Regions from separate parts of the Streptomyces sp. P9-A4 genome, predicted to be linked through region 2. Evidence: riboswitches for the same ligand, from Rfam matches in the RefSeq annotation. Region 2 holds a riboswitch; the other holds the start of a gene.
What was found. A riboswitch is a leader RNA that binds a small molecule or an ion and turns the genes downstream of it on or off. The one in region 2 is predicted to bind ZMP and ZTP.

Region 1 (8,486 bases), 4.5 Mb from region 2:
CCAGCTTCCAGACCGCCATCAGGATCGGGAAGTTCCACGGGATGATCTGCGCGACGACCCCCAGCGGCTCATGGAAGTGGTACGCGACGGTGTCGTCGTCGATCTCGCTCAGCGCACCCTCCTGGGCCCGCAGCGCCCCCGCGAAGTACCGGAAGTGGTCGATCGCGAGCGGGATGTCGGCGGCCAGGGTCTCCCGTACGGGCTTGCCGTTGTCCCAGGTCTCCGCGACGGCCAGGGCCTCAAGGTTGGCCTCCATCCGGTCCGCGATCCGCAGCAGGACGCCCGCCCGCTCGGCCGGCGACGTCCGCCCCCACGCCGGGGCCGCCGCGTGCGCCGCGTCCAGGGCGCGTTCCACGTCCTCGGCGGTGCCGCGCGCGACCTCCGTAAACGGACGGCCGTCGACCGGGCTGGGGTTCTCGAAGTAGCCGCCACGCGCCGGGGCGACGTACGCGCCACCGATCCAGTGGTCGTACCGGGCCTCGTACGACATGAGCGCGCCTTCGGCACCGGGTGCGGCGTAACGGGTCATGGGCATGGCCTCCCTGGGACGGGCCGGCCGTCCCGGGCCGGCGCTCACCCGCGAGTGTGCGGACCCGGAGGTTGCAAGAGGGTTGCACCGGCTGACAGTTCGGCCTCCAGGGAATCCAGCCGAGCCCGTACGGGCGGGAGCTGGGCCGCCGGTACGGCCGCGCACAGCGCCCGCCAGACCGTCACGTCGTCCTCGCCCCACGTGCTGTACGCCCAGTCGGCGAGCAGCCCCGGATCACCCCGGTCCACCAGCGCGGCCCGCAGCCGGTCCGCGAGCCGCTCCCGGAGCCGTACCACACCCGGGGCGAGGGAGGCCGGGAGCAGCGGGCCCGCGTAGTCCCCGGCGGCAGCCGCCACGGCCCCCGAGGCGAGACGCCGGTCGACCGTCGCGAAGTCGGCGTCCACCGCACCGGCAAGCCGGTACGGGCGCGAACGCAGGACGTCGGGACCGAGCAGGGCACGGAGCCGGGACAGTTCCGCCCGCAGCGTCACCGGAGTCACCGACGCGTCCTCGTACAGCAGCGTGAGGAGTTCCTCGCCGCCCACCCCCTCCGGGCGGTGCGCGAGGACCACCAGGATCTCGCTGTGCCGCCGGCTCAGCCGCACCCGCCGGCCGCCCACCGAGAGCACCGCCTCGTCCCGGCCGAGCGCCGACAGCCGGAGCCGCCCCGGCTCGGGCGCGGGCCCGAGCAGCGCCAACTGGGACTCCGCCGCCCGCGCCACCGCCTGGACGAACCCGAGGCTGTGCGGGTGCGCGAGCCGGCTGCCGCCCGTGATGTCGACCGCGCCGAGCACCCGGCCGCTGCGCGGGTCGTGCACCGGAGCGGCGGCGCAGGTCCACGCGCGTACCGGGTGCCGGAAGTGCTCGGCGGCGACGACCTGCACCGGCCGGTCGACGGCGAGGGCCGTTCCCGGGGCGTTCGTCCCCGCCGCCGCCTCCGACCAGCGGGCGCCTGCCACGAAGTTCATCCCGCGCGCCTTGCGGAGGGTCGTGGGGTGGCCTTCGACCCACAGCATCCGCCCGGCGGCGTCGCAGACCGCGAGGAGATGCTCCCCGTCCGTCGCGTACGCCCCCATCAGCTCGCGGATCACCGGCATCGCCGCCGCCAGCGGATGGCCGTCCCGGTACGCGGCGAGCTCGTCCTCCGCCAGTTCGACCCGCGCCGCCCCGTCCTGGTTCACGCGCGCGCGTGCGGAGCGCCGCCACGAGGCGGCGACGAGCGGTCGGACGGGGAGGGGGCCGGAACCGGGGCCGGTGCCGGTGCCGGGGCCAGCGGGGTCATCGGCGACACCGGAGGTACTGCCGACACCAGCGTCACCGGTCCCCGGCCCCGGGGCCGTTCCGGGCGCCGTGCGCGCCTGTCCCGCCACCCACGTATCGCTCAACTCGGCCTCCTCGTCGAGGTCGTTCCTTCGCGGCCCGGCGCCGCACGATTCCGCCGGGCCCGTCCCTTCGCGTGCCGCTCCGGTCCCGGCCCGTCCCGACGGGTCCTGCCGGTCCCGGCCCCTCGCGCTCATCGTGAGGCGCGGGCGGGCCGGCGACAAGCTCCCGGACGCCCGCGCGTGCCCACCCTGTCAGGGACCCGCCCCCGGCCGCTCACGTAGAGTGGGGCTCGGGCCGTGACTGGCGCTTGAGGTGGATCACCACCGGGGAGCGGTCCGACGGGAGCGCGCGGACGCGCGACCGTCCCGATGCCGTGCGCCTGGGCGAACCACCGGTCAGAGACGACGCCCAGGAGTTGCCATGTCCACCAGCACCGCCACCCTCATGGACGGTACGGCCCTCGCCCGCCGCACGGTCGAGGAGACCGCCGCCCGCGCCGCCGAGATCACCCGCCGCACCGGCGTCACCCCGTGTCTCGCGACGGTCCTGGTCGGCGCGGACCCGGCCTCCGTGACGTACGTGAAGATGAAGCAGAACCGCTGCGCGAAGGCCGGAATCCGTTCCAAGCACGTCGAACTGCCGGCCGCCACGACGACCGAGGAGCTCGTCGCCGCGATCACCGCGCTCTCCGCGGACCCCGACGTCCACGGCATCCTCCTCCAGCACCCCGTCGGCCCGCACATCGACGAGCGCGCCGCCTTCGAGGCCATCGCCCCCGAGAAGGACGTCGACGGCGTCACCATGGCGTCCTTCGCCGCCATGGGCTTCGGCCTGCCCGGCTTCGTCTCCTGCACGCCCGGCGGCATCATGCGGCTTCTCGACGCGTACGAGGTCGACCCGCGCGGCAAGCGTGCCGTCGTCGTCGGACGCAGCGCGATCCTCGGCAAGCCGGCCGGCCTGCTCCTCCTCGGCCGCGACGCCACCGTCACCTACTGCCACTCCCGAACCGAAGACCTCTCCTCCGTCGTCCGCGAGGCCGACATCCTCGTCGCCGCCGTCGGCAAGCCGAACTTCATCCAGGGCTCGGACATCAAGCCGGGCGCCGTCGTCATCGACGCCGGCTACAACCCGGGCAACATCGGTGACGTCGACTTCGCCTCGGCCGCCGAGCGCGCCTCCCTCATCACCCCGGTGCCCGGTGGAGTCGGCCCCATGACCATCGCCGTGCTCCTCGCCCAGACGGTCGAGGGCGCGGAGCGCCAGCTCGGTCTGTAGGACGACTGATGACGGGGCGGTCGTGGCCGTGGCGGGCGGGGGCGCGGTCGGCGATTGTCACGGTTCTGTACGGGCAGGGCCCGGGGTCCGAAAAGGGGTGGCCGTGCGGCCGCCGACGGGCGACCCTGGACCGCGTGCCACACCCGTCGACCGCCGCCCCGCCGCCGGACCGAGAGCCGGACGCGCCCGGATCGGCCACCGCGCCCCCACCGGACGGCCCGCGCACACCAGGTGGCGCGGCCGAAGAAGTCGGTGTGCCTGACCCGGTCGGCGCGTCGGATCCGTTCGGCACGTCGGACTCGTTCGGTGCGTCGGATCCGTTCGGCGCGCCCGGGTCGGTCGGCCCGTTCGACGGGGGCGCGGAGCCCGGCACGGGTCCCGACGCTCGCACCGCCATACGCGGGCCCGCCGCACCCCCGTCCGGGACGCCCCGGCCCGTGACACCCGCCCCCGGCACACCGCGACCCACCGGTTCCGAGTCCGGGTGGTCGCCCCGGATCGTCCGGCTCGGCGCGCCCCGGCCCGGACCCGCCGCGCGGCGCGCCCGGCGCTTCGGCGTACCGCTCGTCCCGCTGCTCGTGGCCACCCTCGTGGCGACGGCCTTCCTGGCCGCCAGGGGCGGGGCCGGGCAGCAGCTGACCGCCGAAGGACGGCAGGGCGGCGATCCGCCCGTCGTCACCGACGACGGCCGGTCCGCCGTGACCCCGACCGCCGATGCGCGTACGGACGGCGGGCGGACCGACGGCGCGTCGGCCACCGGCACCCGGACGTCCGACACGCCGACCTCCGACACGCCGCCGTCCGGGCCGACCCCGCCCGGCTTGCCCCCGAGCGGTACGCCGAGCGGTTCCGGGCCCTCGGACCGGCCTGCCCGTACCGGCGGGAGTGCGTCACCGACCCCCTCCCGCGCCACGAACCACTCACCCGGACACACGCCGAGCCCTTCGTCGCACCCGACCGGGGACCGCCGAGTGGGCCGGATCGTCTCCTTCGAGGCCCTGCGCGTCGGCGACTGCTTCGACATCGACCGCGCCGCGCCGGGTAGGGCCCTCCGCCGTGCCTGCGACACGCCGCACAACGCCGAACTCGTCGCCCGGCCCCGTCTGACCGGCCGCTTCGCGAGCGACCTGGCCGTCCGGGAAGCCGCGACCCTGCTGTGCCGCGAACCGCTCCGCCGCAAGGCCGCACGCCAGCCGCTCGGCACCCGCTGGACCACCTTCGTCCAGTACCCGTTCCGTACGAGCTATCTCCTCGGCTCCGAGAGCGTCGCGTGCAGCCTGGCCGCGCCCTCCGGGGGCACTCTCAGCCGACGGCTCCAGTAGCGCCGGCTCGACCGGCACGGGCACCCGTAACACCGGCCCGACCGGCACCGATTCCCGTCACCCAGCGGCTCCAGCCGGACCCGCACCCGCACCCGCTCCAGGCGCACCGGCCGCGAACGCCGTCGCCAGGGCCGTCGCCGGGTCACGGTCCGGCGGCCCCGCGGGCGACCAGCGCGCACCCGACTTGAGGTAGGGCCACCAGCGCCCGTCCTCGCCGAACCGCAGCTGCGCCTCCGCACCCACCACCGTCCACCGCGCGCCGCCCGCCCGCCGCAGCGCGGGCCGGTCGCCGTCCTCCCAGGCCTCCGCGAGCCGGGCCCCGGCCCGCGCCAGCGCGTCCGCGTCCGGCGCCCACTCCTCCTCCAGCACGGCGAGGGCGGCGGCGCCACCGAACCGCCACGCGCGCGTGGCCAGGTCCAGGTCCGTCCGCGACCGCCCCGAACCGGAGGCCAGCCGGGTCGTGATCCACGGCACGGGGGAGTCGGCCGCGAGCCGCACCGCGTCCTGAGCAACCGTCAGGGGCGGTACCCCGCCCGGCAGAACTGCCGTCGTCGCTGCCGTCGTCGGAGGCACCCCCTCAGGCCCCGGCACGACAGGCCCGAGCGCCTCGCCCCCCAGCAGCTCCCCGAGCAACCGGTGCGCGCGGGCCGCCGCGTCCGTCGCCAGGAACTCCAGCGCCGTCGGATCGACCCCCGGCTCGGGATCCGTCTCGGTGTCCAGCGACGGCGAGCGGCCGGGCGAGCCCGCCGCGACCGGCGGCGCGGGCAGCGGCGGCAGCAGGAACCCGGCTGCGTAGGCCTCCTCGGCCGACACACCGGGCATGCCACCGACACCCTCGGAAGCGTCGGCCCCCGGCGTGTCGTCGCCCCCGTCCGCCCCGTCTCCGCCACGCGCGCCCCGCACCGCACGCGAGGTGCTGCGCGCCTGTAGCTCCTCGAGCAGCGTGCGCTCGCCGCGTCCCCGTACCAGCAGCAGGACGAAGGGGTCCTCGTCGAGCAGGCGCGCCACCTGGTAGGAGAGCGCGGTGGTGTGCCGACAGTGGTCCCACGCCTCGCAGCCACATTGCGGGTCCAGGTCACCGATCCCCGGCAGCAGGTCGAGTCCGACCCCGGACGCGTCCTCCACGAGGTGCGGCGGCATCTCCCGGTCGAGGAGCGCCGCGATGTGCCCCGCGCTGTCCACGGCCAGGTCGAGGAGCCGATCCCACTCCTCTTCCGAGAACTCCCGTACCAGCACGTCGCTGCGGTACGCCGTGCCGTCACGGTCCTTGACCACCGCGGTGATCCGGCCGGGCCGGACCGACACCGCGCCCACCGCTCCCGCGCGCGCGTGCCGCCGTCCAGCCTTGAGCTGCTGGCCGTCGAGCGCGGTGTCCTCCAGGGCCTTGAGCCAGGCCAGGCCCCACCAGGTCCTGGCGAAGGCGGCGCCCCGCGCGGGCGGCAGCGCCGCGAACGTCCGCTCGTCGCCCTCGTGTCCGTACCCGCTCATCGTCCGTCCCCCCGCAGTCGTACGAGCTCCGCCAGTTCGGCGTCGGTCAGTTCGGTCAGCTCCGGCGGGGTGTCCCCGCCCGTCCCGAGGACGGTGTCCGCCAGCTCCCGTTTGCGGTCGAGCATGGTCGCGATCCGGTCCTCGATCGTCCCTTCGGCGATCAGCCGGTGGACCTGCACCGGCCGGTCCTGCCCGATCCGGTACGCGCGGTCGGTGGCCTGGGCCTCGACGGCCGGGTTCCACCAGCGGTCGTAGTGCACCACGTGCTCGGCGCGCGTGAGGTTGAGGCCCGTGCCCGCCGCCTTCAGGGAGAGCAGGAAGACCGGCACCTCGCCGTTCTGGAAGCGGGCGACCATCGCCTCCCGCTGGGCCACCGGGGTCCCGCCGTGCAGGAACTGCGTCCGTACGCCCCGCGCCGCGAGATGCGTTTCCAGCAGCCGGGCCATCCCCACGTACTGGGTGAAGACCAGGGTGCACGCGCCTTCGGCGAGGATCGTGTCGAGGAGTTCGTCGAGCAGTTCGAGCTTGCCCGAACGGCCCTCGATCCTCGGGCTGTCCTCCTTGAGGTACTGGGCGGGGTGGTTGCAGATCTGCTTGAGACCGGTCAGCAGCTTCACGACGAGGCCACGGCGCGCCATGCCGTCGGCCTCGGCGATCGCCGCCAGGGTCTCCCGTACGACCGCCTCGTACAGGCCGGCCTGTTCCGGAGTGAGCGAGACCGCCCTGTCGGTCTCCGTCTTCGGTGGCAGCTCGGGTGCGATGCCGGGGTCCGACTTGCGGCGGCGCAGCAGGAACGGGCGGACGAGCGTGGCGAGTCGCCCGGCCGCGGCCGGGTCCGTGCCGCCCTCCACGGCGGAGGCGAACCGGGTCCGGAACGCGCCCAGACCACCGAGCAGCCCCGGTGTGGTCCAGTCGAGGATCGCCCACAGCTCGGAGAGGTTGTTCTCGACCGGTGTGCCGGACAGCGCCACGCGTGCGCGTGCCCCGATGGTCCGCAGCTGGCGTGCCGTCGCCGAGTACGGGTTCTTGACGTGCTGGGCCTCGTCCGCGACGACGAGCCCCCAGGTCCGCGCGGCGAGCCGTGCGGCGTCGAGCCGCATGGTGCCGTACGTCGTCAGGACGAAGCCCTCGTCGGCGAGGTCCTCCGGAGTGCGGGAGGCGCCGTGGAATCGGCGTACCGGGGTGCCGGGCGCGAACTTCTCGATCTCGCGCTGCCAGTTGCCCATGAGGGAGGTCGGGCAGACGACCAGGGTGGGCCCGGCGGTGGCCGGATCGGACTGCCGGTGCAGATGCAGGGCGATCACGGTGATGGTCTTGCCGAGCCCCATGTCGTCTGCGAGGCAGCCCCCGAGGCCGAGGGAGGTCATCCGGTGCAGCCAGTCGAGTCCGCGCAGCTGGTAGTCGCGCAGCGTCGCGGCGAGCGCCGGGGGCTGGGCGACCTCGGTCCTGCCGCCCTCCGGCTCGGCGAGCCGCTCCCGCAGCCGCTCGAGCCAGCCGGTCGCCGCCACCTCGACGGGCTTTCCGTCGATCTCGGTGGTGCCGGTGAGGACGGCCGAGAGGGCGTCCACCGGGGTGAGTTTCCGGTCCTGCTGCGAGCGGGCCCGGCGCACCTCGGCGGGGTCGACGAGCACCCAGCGGTCACGGAGCCGCACGAGAGGCCGTCCGGCCTCCGCGAGCCGGTCCAGCTCGGCCCGGGTCAACTCGTGCTCACCCACGGCGAAACGCCAGTTGAAGCCGAGCAGGGCGTCGGCGGAGAGGAAGGAGGGGAGGGCGGCGGAGGAGGAACCGGCGGAGAAGCCGTTCCCGTTCCCCGTGCCGTCGCCGAAACCGTCGTCGGTGTCCGAGCCTGCGCCCGCGTCCGAGCGTTCGCCCGTGCCCGAACCGTCGCCGGGGCCCGCGCCGTGCGTCTCGCCGTCCACCGGGCCGATCACCGCGCTCGCGGTCAGCCGGTCCGCGAGTTCGCGCGGCCAGTGCACCTGGACGCCGGCCGCCGCGAGCGCGGGGCCCGCCCGGCCGAGCAGTTCCGCGACCTCCTCGTCGGCGAGTTCGACGGTGTCGGGTACGGCCGCGGACAGGAGCGGTGCCAGCGGCGACCAGGCGCGGGCGGCGCGGCGGAGCGACAGGAGGGCGTCCATCCGGGCCCGGGGACCGAACGCGGCGGCGGTCCGTCCGGAGCCCGCCCACACCTCCGCCGCGTCCGCGACCAGCGTCGGGTCGGCGACGTCGTGCAGTTGCAGGACGGCGCGGAAGGCGGGTGCGTCCTGCGCCTCGGCGGTGAAGCCGGGGAGCTCGAGCCGGAGCGAGAGCCGCACGCCGGCGTCGTGCACGGCCGCCACGTCGGCGGCCCAGGCCCGCTGCTCGGGGACGGTCTGCGGTTCCTCGGCGGCGAAGGCCGCCCCGCCGGCCGCGAGGGGGGCCGCCGGAGTACGGGGCAGCGTGTCCGCCACCGCGTCCGCGAAGGCGCGGAGCAGCGCCTCGGGCTCGGGAAGCAGTTCCGGGGACGGAGGTACGGCGGCCGGGGACAGCGGAACGGCGTTCGATGACAGCGG
Region 2 (8,486 bases):
AGTAGCCGAGGACGGCGGCACCGGCCGCGAGCTGCCAGACGAACCGCAGGTAGCCGGTGGTGTACCGGGTGAGCAGCGCGCGGGTGGCGCCCTCGGCGCCCTCCATCCGCACGGCCTCGGAGTACCGTTTCGCCGCGACCATGAAGAGCGCGCCGAACCCGGTCGTGATGAGGAACCAGCGGGACAGCGGGATGCCGAGCGCCACCCCGCCGATCATCGCGCGCATCAGGAAGCCGGTGGCGACGACCGCGAGGTCGACGACGAGGACGTGCTTGAGCCGCACGCAGTACGCGACCTGCATCACGAGGTACGCGGCGAGCAGCGCGGCCGTCATGGCCCCGCAGAGCAGTGCGGCGGCGACGGCCGCCCCCAGGCCGAGCAGCACCCCGGTGACGGCGGCGAGGCCCGCCGGGACCTGCCCGGCCGCCACCGGGCGGTGGCGTTTGACGGGGTGGGCGCGGTCGGCCTCGGCGTCGCGCGCGTCGTTGAGGAGGTAGACGGCGGACGCGGCGGCCGTGAACAGGGCGAAGACCAGGGCGAGTCGGGCGCCGGTCTGCCAGGAGTCGAGCCGCCCGGCGGCGACGGGCGCGGCGAGCACGAGGACGTTCTTGACCCACTGGCGGGGCCGGGCGGTCCTGAGCAGCCCGAGGGCGGGACCGAGCGGGGTGCGGGCCGGCCCGTCGTCCGGTACGGCGGTGGGCGCGGCGAGTACGGCGGCCCCGGCGCGCTCGGTCACGGCCGGACCTCCCCACGCGCGCGCGTGGCGGGGACGAGCAGTCGGCGGCCGGCGGCGGCGGTGGCCGCGCCGAGCAGGGCGCCTGCGGCGACGTCGGTCGGGTAGTGGACGCCGACGACGAGCCGGGAGACGCACATGGCGGTCGCGAGTGGGGCGGCGATCCGGCCGGCGGGCGGGCGGAGCACGCCGAAGGCGACGGCGGCAGCGGCGGCGGAGGTCGCGTGGGAGCTGGGGAAGGAGTGGCGGCCCGCCGTGCGTACGAGGGGCCGGTACGTCTCCGGGTCGGGCCGCGGCCTGCGCACCAGGCGTTTGACGCCCATGCTCGCGAGGTGCGCGGCGCCGATGAGGGCGGTGCCGCGCAGCCAGCCGGCGCGGCGGGGCGGGTCGAGGGCGGCGGCGGTCAGCCCGGCCGCCAGCCAGAGGGCGCCGTGCTCGCCACCGGACGAGAGCCCCCGGGCGAGCGCGGCGACAGGGGGGCGGCGCCCGCAGCCCCGCAGAGCACGCAGGACGCGCCGCTCGGCGAGGGCCCAGGGGGGCGCGGGGGCGGCCGAGCGGGCGGCGTCGGGCCCCGGCCCGGCGTCGGGCCGCCCTGTCCGCCCCTCACCCGTGTCGTCGGGCCGCCCCGTCACGGTCGGTCGTGCGTCGCGCATCCGTGTTCGTCCTCTGTCGGGCCTCGTCGTCCGGCTCGGTCAGGGCGACTGTGACGCGGGGCGCGGCCGAGGGCACGGGCACTCTTTCCTGACACTCCTTTAATCACCCATTTCGACGAACCGCCATGCAATACCGGCATAAGCGACAGAGGCGGCTATACGGTCACCCTCATGGCTGTCGACACCCGCGTCCTGGACGAGGACTGCGAAGCGATCACCGGCTGGGGACGCACTGCCCCGACCCTCGCGCGCGTGCACCGGCCCCGCGGCCACGCCGAGGTCGTCGCTGCCGTGGACGCCCTCCGCGCCGACCCGGCCCGCGGCACGATCGCCCGCGGCCTGGGCCGCGCCTACGGCGACGCCGCCCAGAACGCCGGCGGCACCGTCCTCGACATGACCGGACTGGACCGCGTCCTGGCCGTCGACACCACCGCCGGCCTGGTCGTCTGCGAGGCGGGCGTCAGCCTGCACCGGCTGATGACGGCGCTGCTGCCGCGCGGCTGGTTCGTGCCCGTCACCCCCGGCACCCGCTACGTCACCGTCGGCGGGGCGATCGGCGCCGACATCCACGGCAAGAACCACCACCTCTCCGGTTCCTTCGGCCGGCACGTCACCTCGCTCGAACTCCTCACCGCCGACGGGGAGATCCGGACCGTGCTGCCGGGCACCCCGCTCTTCGACGCCACCACCGGTGGCATGGGCCTGACCGGGGTGATCCTCTCCGCCACCCTGCGACTGCTGCCCGTCGAGACCTCGTACGTGTCCGTGGACACCGAGCGCGCCCGCGACCTCGACGACCTGATGGCCCGGCTGACGGCCACCGACCACCGGTACCGCTACTCCGTCGCCTGGATCGACCTGCTCGCCCGGGGCTCCGCCACCGGCCGCGCGGTCCTCACGCGCGGCGACCACACCCCGTACGACGCGCTGCCCCGCCGCCACCGGGCCCGCCGCGCCCCGCTCGCCTTCCGGCCGGGACGGCTGCCCGCCCCTCCCCCGTACGTCCCCGGCGGGCTCCTCGGCCGCGGCAGCGTCGGGCTCTTCAACGAGTTCTGGTACCGCAGGGCCCCCCGCCGGAGCACCGGCGCCGTCCAGTCGCTGTCCGCCTTCTTCCACCCGCTCGACGGCATCCCGCACTGGAACCGGATCTACGGCCGCGAGGGCTTCGTCCAGTACCAGTTCGTCGTCCCGTACGGGCGGGAGGAGGCCCTGCGGAGGGTGGTGCGGCGGATCGCGGACCGCGGCTGCCCCTCGTTCCTCGCCGTCCTCAAGCGCTTCGGCGCGGGCGACCCCGGCTGGCTCTCCTTCCCGCTCCCCGGCTGGACCCTCGCGCTCGACCTGCCCACCGGGCTCCCCGGGCTCGGCACCTTCCTCGACGCGCTCGACGAGGAGGTGGTGGGCGCGGGCGGCCGGGTCTACCTCGCCAAGGACTCCCGGGTGCGGCCGGAGACGCTGGCCGCGATGTACCCGCGGCTCGACGCGTTCCGGGCGCTCCGCGCCGACCTCGACCCCCGGTCCGTCTTCACCTCCGACCTCGCCCGCCGTCTCGACCTCTAGGAGTTCCCGTGAAGGACGCCTTCGGTGCCCCGCAGTCCCTGCTCGTCCTCGGCGGCACCTCGGAGATCGGGCTCGCCACCGCCCGCCGGCTGATCGCCCGCCGTACCCGTACCGTCTGGCTCGCCGGGCGCCCCTCCCCCGCGCTGACCGCCGCCGCGGACTCGCTGCGGGTACTGGGCGCGGAGGTGCGCACGGTCCCGTTCGACGCGCTCGACACCGAGGCGCACGAGGAGCGGCTCGGGAAGATCTTCACCGAGGGCGACATCGACATGGTGCTGCTCGCCTTCGGGGTCCTCGGCGACCAGGCGCGGGACGAGTCCGACCCGGTGGCCGCCGCCCGGGTCGCCCAGACCAACTACACGGGCGCCGTCTCGGCGGGTCTGGTGTGCGCGGGCGCGCTCCAGGCGCAGGGGCACGGTTCGCTGGTGGTGCTGTCCTCGGTGGCGGGCGAGCGGGCCCGCCGCGCCAACTTCATCTACGGCTCCTCGAAGGCGGGCCTCGACGCCTTCGCCCAGGGCCTCGGGGACGCGCTGCACGGGACCGGGGTGCACGTCATGGTCGTACGGCCCGGGTTCGTGCGTTCGAAGATGACGGCCGGGCTCGCCGAGGCGCCGCTCGCGACGACCCCGGAGGCGGTCGCGACCGCGATCGAGCTGGGGCTGCGGCGGCGCTCCGAGACGGTGTGGGTGCCGGGGGCGCTGCGGATGGTGATGGCGGCGGTACGACTCGTACCGAGGCCGCTGTTCCGGCGCCTGCCGGTGTGACCTACGGCTCTACGCCGTGGGGCTCGGTGTGTCGACCGGGCTGCCGCCCTGCGCCGGGACCGCCGAGATGGGCCGGCCGCTGCCGAACTCGTAGTCGTACAGCTTCCGCCAGACCCCGTCCGGGCCCTGCTCGTACAGCGCGAAGGAACGGCACGTCCAGGCCGCCTCGTAACCGGCGAGTTCCTCGTACGCCCGGTCCATCCCCTCCTCGGAGATGCCGTGCGCCACGGTGACGTGCGGGTGGTACGGGAACTGGAGCTCGCGCACCAGCGGCCCGGCCTCGTCCCGGATGCGGTCCTGGAGCCGGGTGCAGAGGGGCACGCCCTCCTGCACCTTCACATAGACGACCGGCGAGAGCGGCCGGAAGGTCCCGGTGCCCTTGAGGCGCACGGGGAACGGCTGGTGGTCGGCGGCGACACCCGCGAGGTGCGCCTCGATCTCCGGCAGCCGCTCCTCCGCGACCTCGGTCGGCGGGACCAGCGTGACGTGCGTGGGGATGCCGTAGGCGGCCGGGTCCCCGAAGCCGGCGCGCCGCTCCTGGAGCAGGCTGCCGTAGGGCTCCGGGACCGCGATCGAAACGCCGAGCGTTACGGTCCCCACGTCGTTCTCCTCCGTTGTCGGTCGACTTGTGCCGAGTGGTGCAGCCGCCAGTGTGCGGCCTGCACCACCCTTTGGGCCAGGGCCCTTGGTCTCGTGCCCGCTCAGTGCTTGGCGGGCAGGAGACCGATCCGGTCGTACGTCTGCGCCAGCGTCTCGGCGGCGACCGCGCGGGCCTTCTCCGCTCCCTTGGCCAGAACCGAGTCCAGCGTCTCCGGGTCGTCCAGGTATTCCTGGGTGCGGGTCCGGAACGGCGTGACGAAGTCCACCATGACCTCGGCGAGATCCGTCTTCAGCGCGCCGTACATCTTGCCCTCGTAGCTCTTCACCAGGTCGTCGACGGACGTGCCGGTGAGCGTGGACATGATGCCGAGGAGGTTGGAGACGCCCGCCTTGTTCTCCGGGTCGAACCGGATCACCGTGTCGGTGTCGGTGACCGCGCTCTTGACCTTCTTCGCGGTGACCTTCGGGTCGTCCAGGAGGTTGATGAGGCCCTTCGGCGTGGACGCCGACTTGCTCATCTTGATCGCCGGGTCCTGGAGGTCGTAGATCTTCCCCGTCTCCTTGAGGATGTACGGCGAGGGGATCGTGAACGTGTCGCCGAAGCGGCCGTTGAAGCGCTCCGCGAGGTCGCGGGTCAGCTCGATGTGCTGGCGCTGGTCCTCGCCGACCGGGACCTCGTCGGCCTGGTAGAGCAGGATGTCCGCGACCTGGAGCACCGGGTAGGTGAAGAGGCCGACGGTGGCGCGGTCGGCGCCCTGCCTGGCGGACTTGTCCTTGAACTGGGTCATGCGGGAGGCCTCGCCGAAGCCGGTGAGGCAGTTCATGACCCAGCCGAGCTGGGCGTGCTCGGGGACGTGGCTCTGGACGAAGAGGGTGCAGCGCTCCGGGTCGAGACCGGCGGCGAGCAGCTGGGCGACGGCGAGCCGGGTGTTGGCGCGCAGCTCCGCGGGGTCCTGCGGGATCGTGATCGCGTGCAGGTCGACGACCATGTAGAAGGCGTCGTGGGTCTCCTGGAGGGCCACCCACTGGCGGACGGCGCCGAGGTAGTTGCCGAGGTGGAACGAGCCTGCGGTGGGCTGGATTCCGGAGAGCACGCGGGGAACGTCAGAGGCCATGCACATCATTCTCTCAGGTGCGGGAACCGATCCCCGACTGCCCGTCCCCCACGCGTCGCGGGGACGGTCCGCAGTGAGACCGGGAACACATGGGTGCGTCCTGCGGGCCCCGCGCTCCCGGTCCACAGGAGCGCGGGGCCCGGCCCTCCGCTAGACCGGGAGGCCCGGGGCCGGGAAGTCGGCCATCAGGCCGGTGACCTCGGCGCGGACCGTGGCGAGGGCCTGCTCGTCGCCGGTGCCGGCGGCCGTCACGGCGCGGTCGATCCAGTCGGCGACCGCTGCCATGTGCTCCGTGCCGAGACCGCGGGAGGTGAGGGACGGGGTTCCGATGCGGATGCCGGAGGGGTCGAAGGGCTTCCGGGTGTCGTACGGGACGGTGTTGTAGTTGACGACGATGCCCGCCCGGTCGAGGGCCTTCGCGGCGATCTTGCCGGGGACCTGCCGGGACGTGAGGTCCATCAGGATCAGATGGTTGTCGGTGCCGCCGGAGACCAGGTCGAAGCCGCGCGCGAGGAGCGCCTCGGCGAGCGCCCCGGCGTTGGCGACGACGGCGTGGGCGTAGTCGCGGAAGGAGGGCTGGGAGGCCTCGTGGAGGGCGACGGCGATGGCGGCGGTGGTCTGGTTGTGCGGGCCGCCCTGGAGGCCGGGGAAGACGGCCTTGTCGAGGGCCTTGGCGTACTCCGCGCGGGACATCAGCATGGCGCCGCGCGGGCCGCGCAGCGTCTTGTGGGTGGTCGTGGAGATCACGTCCACGTGGCCGACCGGGGACGGGTGGGCGCCGCCCGCGATCAGCCCGGCGATGTGGGCGATGTCGGCGACGAGCACGGCACCGGCCTCGCGGGCGATCTCGCCGAAGGCGGCGAAGTCGATCGTGCGGGGCAGCGCGGTGCCACCGCAGAAGATCACCTTCGGGCGTTCCTTGAGGGCGAGGTCGCGGACCTCGTCGAAGTCGATGAGACCGGTGTCCTGGCGGACCCCGTACTGGACGCCCCGGAACCACTTGCCGGTGGCGGAGACGCCCCAGCCGTGGGTGAGGTGGCCGCCCATGGGCAGGGCCATGCCCATGACGGTGTCGCCGGGCTCGGCGAAGGCGAGGTAGACGGCGAGGTTGGCCGGGGAGCCGGAGTACGGCTGGACGTTGGCGTGGTCGACGCCGAAGACGGCCTTGGCGCGTTCGACGGCGAGGGTCTCGACCTGGTCGATGATCTGCTGGCCCTCGTAGTAGCGGCGGCCGGGGTAGCCCTCGCTGTACTTGTTCTGGAGGACGGTGCCGGAGGCTTCGAGGACGGCGGCGGAGACGTAGTTCTCGCTGGGGATGAGGCGCAGCGTCTCGGCCTGGAGCCGTTCCTCGGCGCCGACGAGGGCGGCCAGTTCGGGGTCGGCTGCGGTGAGTGCGGGGTGCTGTGGGGCGTTCACGACGGTGTCCTCCGGGCGTCGGTGGGTCCCGGGGCGCACGGCGTGAGAGGCGCGGCGCCACGCGGGACGTCGGTCCCGTGACGCCCAGGCGGGCGGCGTCTCGTGTGGTCTGCCGCGCACGGCTCCCCCGGGGTCGCTTCCCCGTACGCCAGTCGCCGTGCGTGTTTTCAGAGTAGCTGGCGCGCCGCGCGCGCGAGGTTTCCCGGCCCGGGTCGCGAGCGACGATAGAAAGCAGGGGCCACACCCCTTCGGCGGGTCCATCCCGCGAGCCGCAGGACGAACGGAGATCCCGTGTCGAGCACCCAAGACGCGATCGCTTCGGCGGAGGCGCACAGCGCTCACAACTACCACCCCCTGCCGGTCGTCGTCGCTTCGGCGGACGGCGCCTGGATGACCGATGTCGAGGGGCGCCGCTATCTCGACATGCTGGCCGGCTACTCGGCGCTCAACTTCGGGCACGGCAACCGGCGTCTCATCGACGCGGCGAAGGCCCAGCTGGAACGGGTGACGCTGACCTCGCGCGCCTTCCACCACGACCGCTTCGCCGACTTCTGCACACAGCTCGCGGAGCTGTGCGGCAAGGAGGCGGTGCTGCCGATGAACACCGGAGCGGAGGCGGTCGAGACGGCCGTGAAGACCGCCCGGAAGTGGGGGTACGAGGTGAAGGGCGTGCCGGACGGGCACGCGAAGATCGTGGTCGCGGCGAACAACTTCCACGGCCGGACGACGACGATCGTCAGCTTCTCCACGGACCACGAGGCACGGGACCACTTCGGTCCGTACACGCCGGGGTTCGAGATCGTGCCGTACGGGGACCTGACGGCCCTGGAGGCGGCGGTCACCGAGAACACGGTGGCGGTGCTGCTCGAACCGATCCAGGGCGAGGCGGGGGTCCTGGTGCCGCCGGCGGGCTATCTGGCGGGGGTGCGGGAGCTGACGCGCCGGCGGAACGTGCTGTTCATGGCGGACGAGATCCAGTCGGGTCTGGGCCGGACGGGGCGGACGTTCGCGTGCGAGCACGAGGGGGTGGTGCCGGACGTGTACATCCTGGGGAAGGCGCTGGGCGGCGGGGTGGTGCCGGTGTCGGCGGTGGTCGCCGACCGTGACGTGCTCGGGGTGTTCCGGCCGGGTGAGCACGGGTCGACGTTCGGCGGGAACCCGCTGGCCTGCGCGGTGGCCCTGGAGGTGATCGCGATGCTGCGGACGGGCGAGTTCCAGGAGCGGGCGGCGGAGCTGGGCGAACACCTCCACGCGGAGCTGGGCCTCCTGGTGGGCGGCGGCGCGGTGGAGGCGGTGCGCGGACGCGGGCTGTGGGCCGGGGTCGACATCGCCCCGTCGCACGGCACGGGCCGGCAGATCTCGGAGAAGCTGATGGAGCGGGGGGTACTGGTGAAGGACACCCACGGCTCGACGATCCGGCTGGCACCACCCCTGGTGATCGGCAAGGAGGACCTGGACTGGGGGCTCGAACAGCTGAGGGGGGTGCTCTCGGACTGACCGTCGGGTCGGCGGCTAAAGGATCACGTGCGGGAGGAAGCGGGCGTACTCGTCCGTGACCAGGCCCGACGACTCCCGGATGCCCAGCCCCGCCGCCTCGTCCTCGACGACCCACGCGCCGAGTACCACCCGGTTGCCGTCGAAGTCCGGC

Region 1: linked by a shared signal. The riboswitch ahead of V4Y03_RS00660 (bifunctional 5,10-methylenetetrahydrofolate dehydrogenase/5,10-methenyltetrahydrofolate cyclohydrolase) and the one ahead of glyA (serine hydroxymethyltransferase) in region 2 are both predicted to bind ZMP and ZTP.

The regions. Positions count from the first base shown of each region.
Region 1 is NZ_JAZIFY010000001.1:133,818-142,303, reverse strand. It holds gene exaC (acetaldehyde dehydrogenase ExaC) at 1-529, opposite strand, end outside; gene V4Y03_RS00665 (GAF domain-containing protein) at 574-1,914, opposite strand; ZMP/ZTP riboswitch at 2,139-2,244, shown strand; gene V4Y03_RS00660 (bifunctional 5,10-methylenetetrahydrofolate dehydrogenase/5,10-methenyltetrahydrofolate cyclohydrolase) at 2,273-3,127, shown strand; gene V4Y03_RS00655 (hypothetical protein) at 3,565-4,449, shown strand; gene V4Y03_RS00650 (SWIM zinc finger family protein) at 4,507-5,937, opposite strand; gene V4Y03_RS00645 (DEAD/DEAH box helicase) at 5,934-8,486, opposite strand, start outside.
Region 2 is NZ_JAZIFY010000001.1:4,636,272-4,644,757, reverse strand. It holds gene V4Y03_RS21045 (decaprenyl-phosphate phosphoribosyltransferase) at 1-736, opposite strand, end outside; gene V4Y03_RS21040 (phosphatase PAP2 family protein) at 733-1,386, opposite strand; gene V4Y03_RS21035 (FAD-binding oxidoreductase) at 1,558-2,943, shown strand; gene V4Y03_RS21030 (decaprenylphospho-beta-D-erythro-pentofuranosid-2-ulose 2-reductase) at 2,952-3,707, shown strand; gene V4Y03_RS21025 (2'-5' RNA ligase family protein) at 3,717-4,307, opposite strand; gene trpS (tryptophan--tRNA ligase) at 4,409-5,422, opposite strand; gene glyA (serine hydroxymethyltransferase) at 5,573-6,838, opposite strand; ZMP/ZTP riboswitch at 6,914-7,004, opposite strand; gene rocD (ornithine--oxo-acid transaminase) at 7,130-8,335, shown strand; gene V4Y03_RS21005 (glutathionylspermidine synthase family protein) at 8,351-8,486, opposite strand, start outside.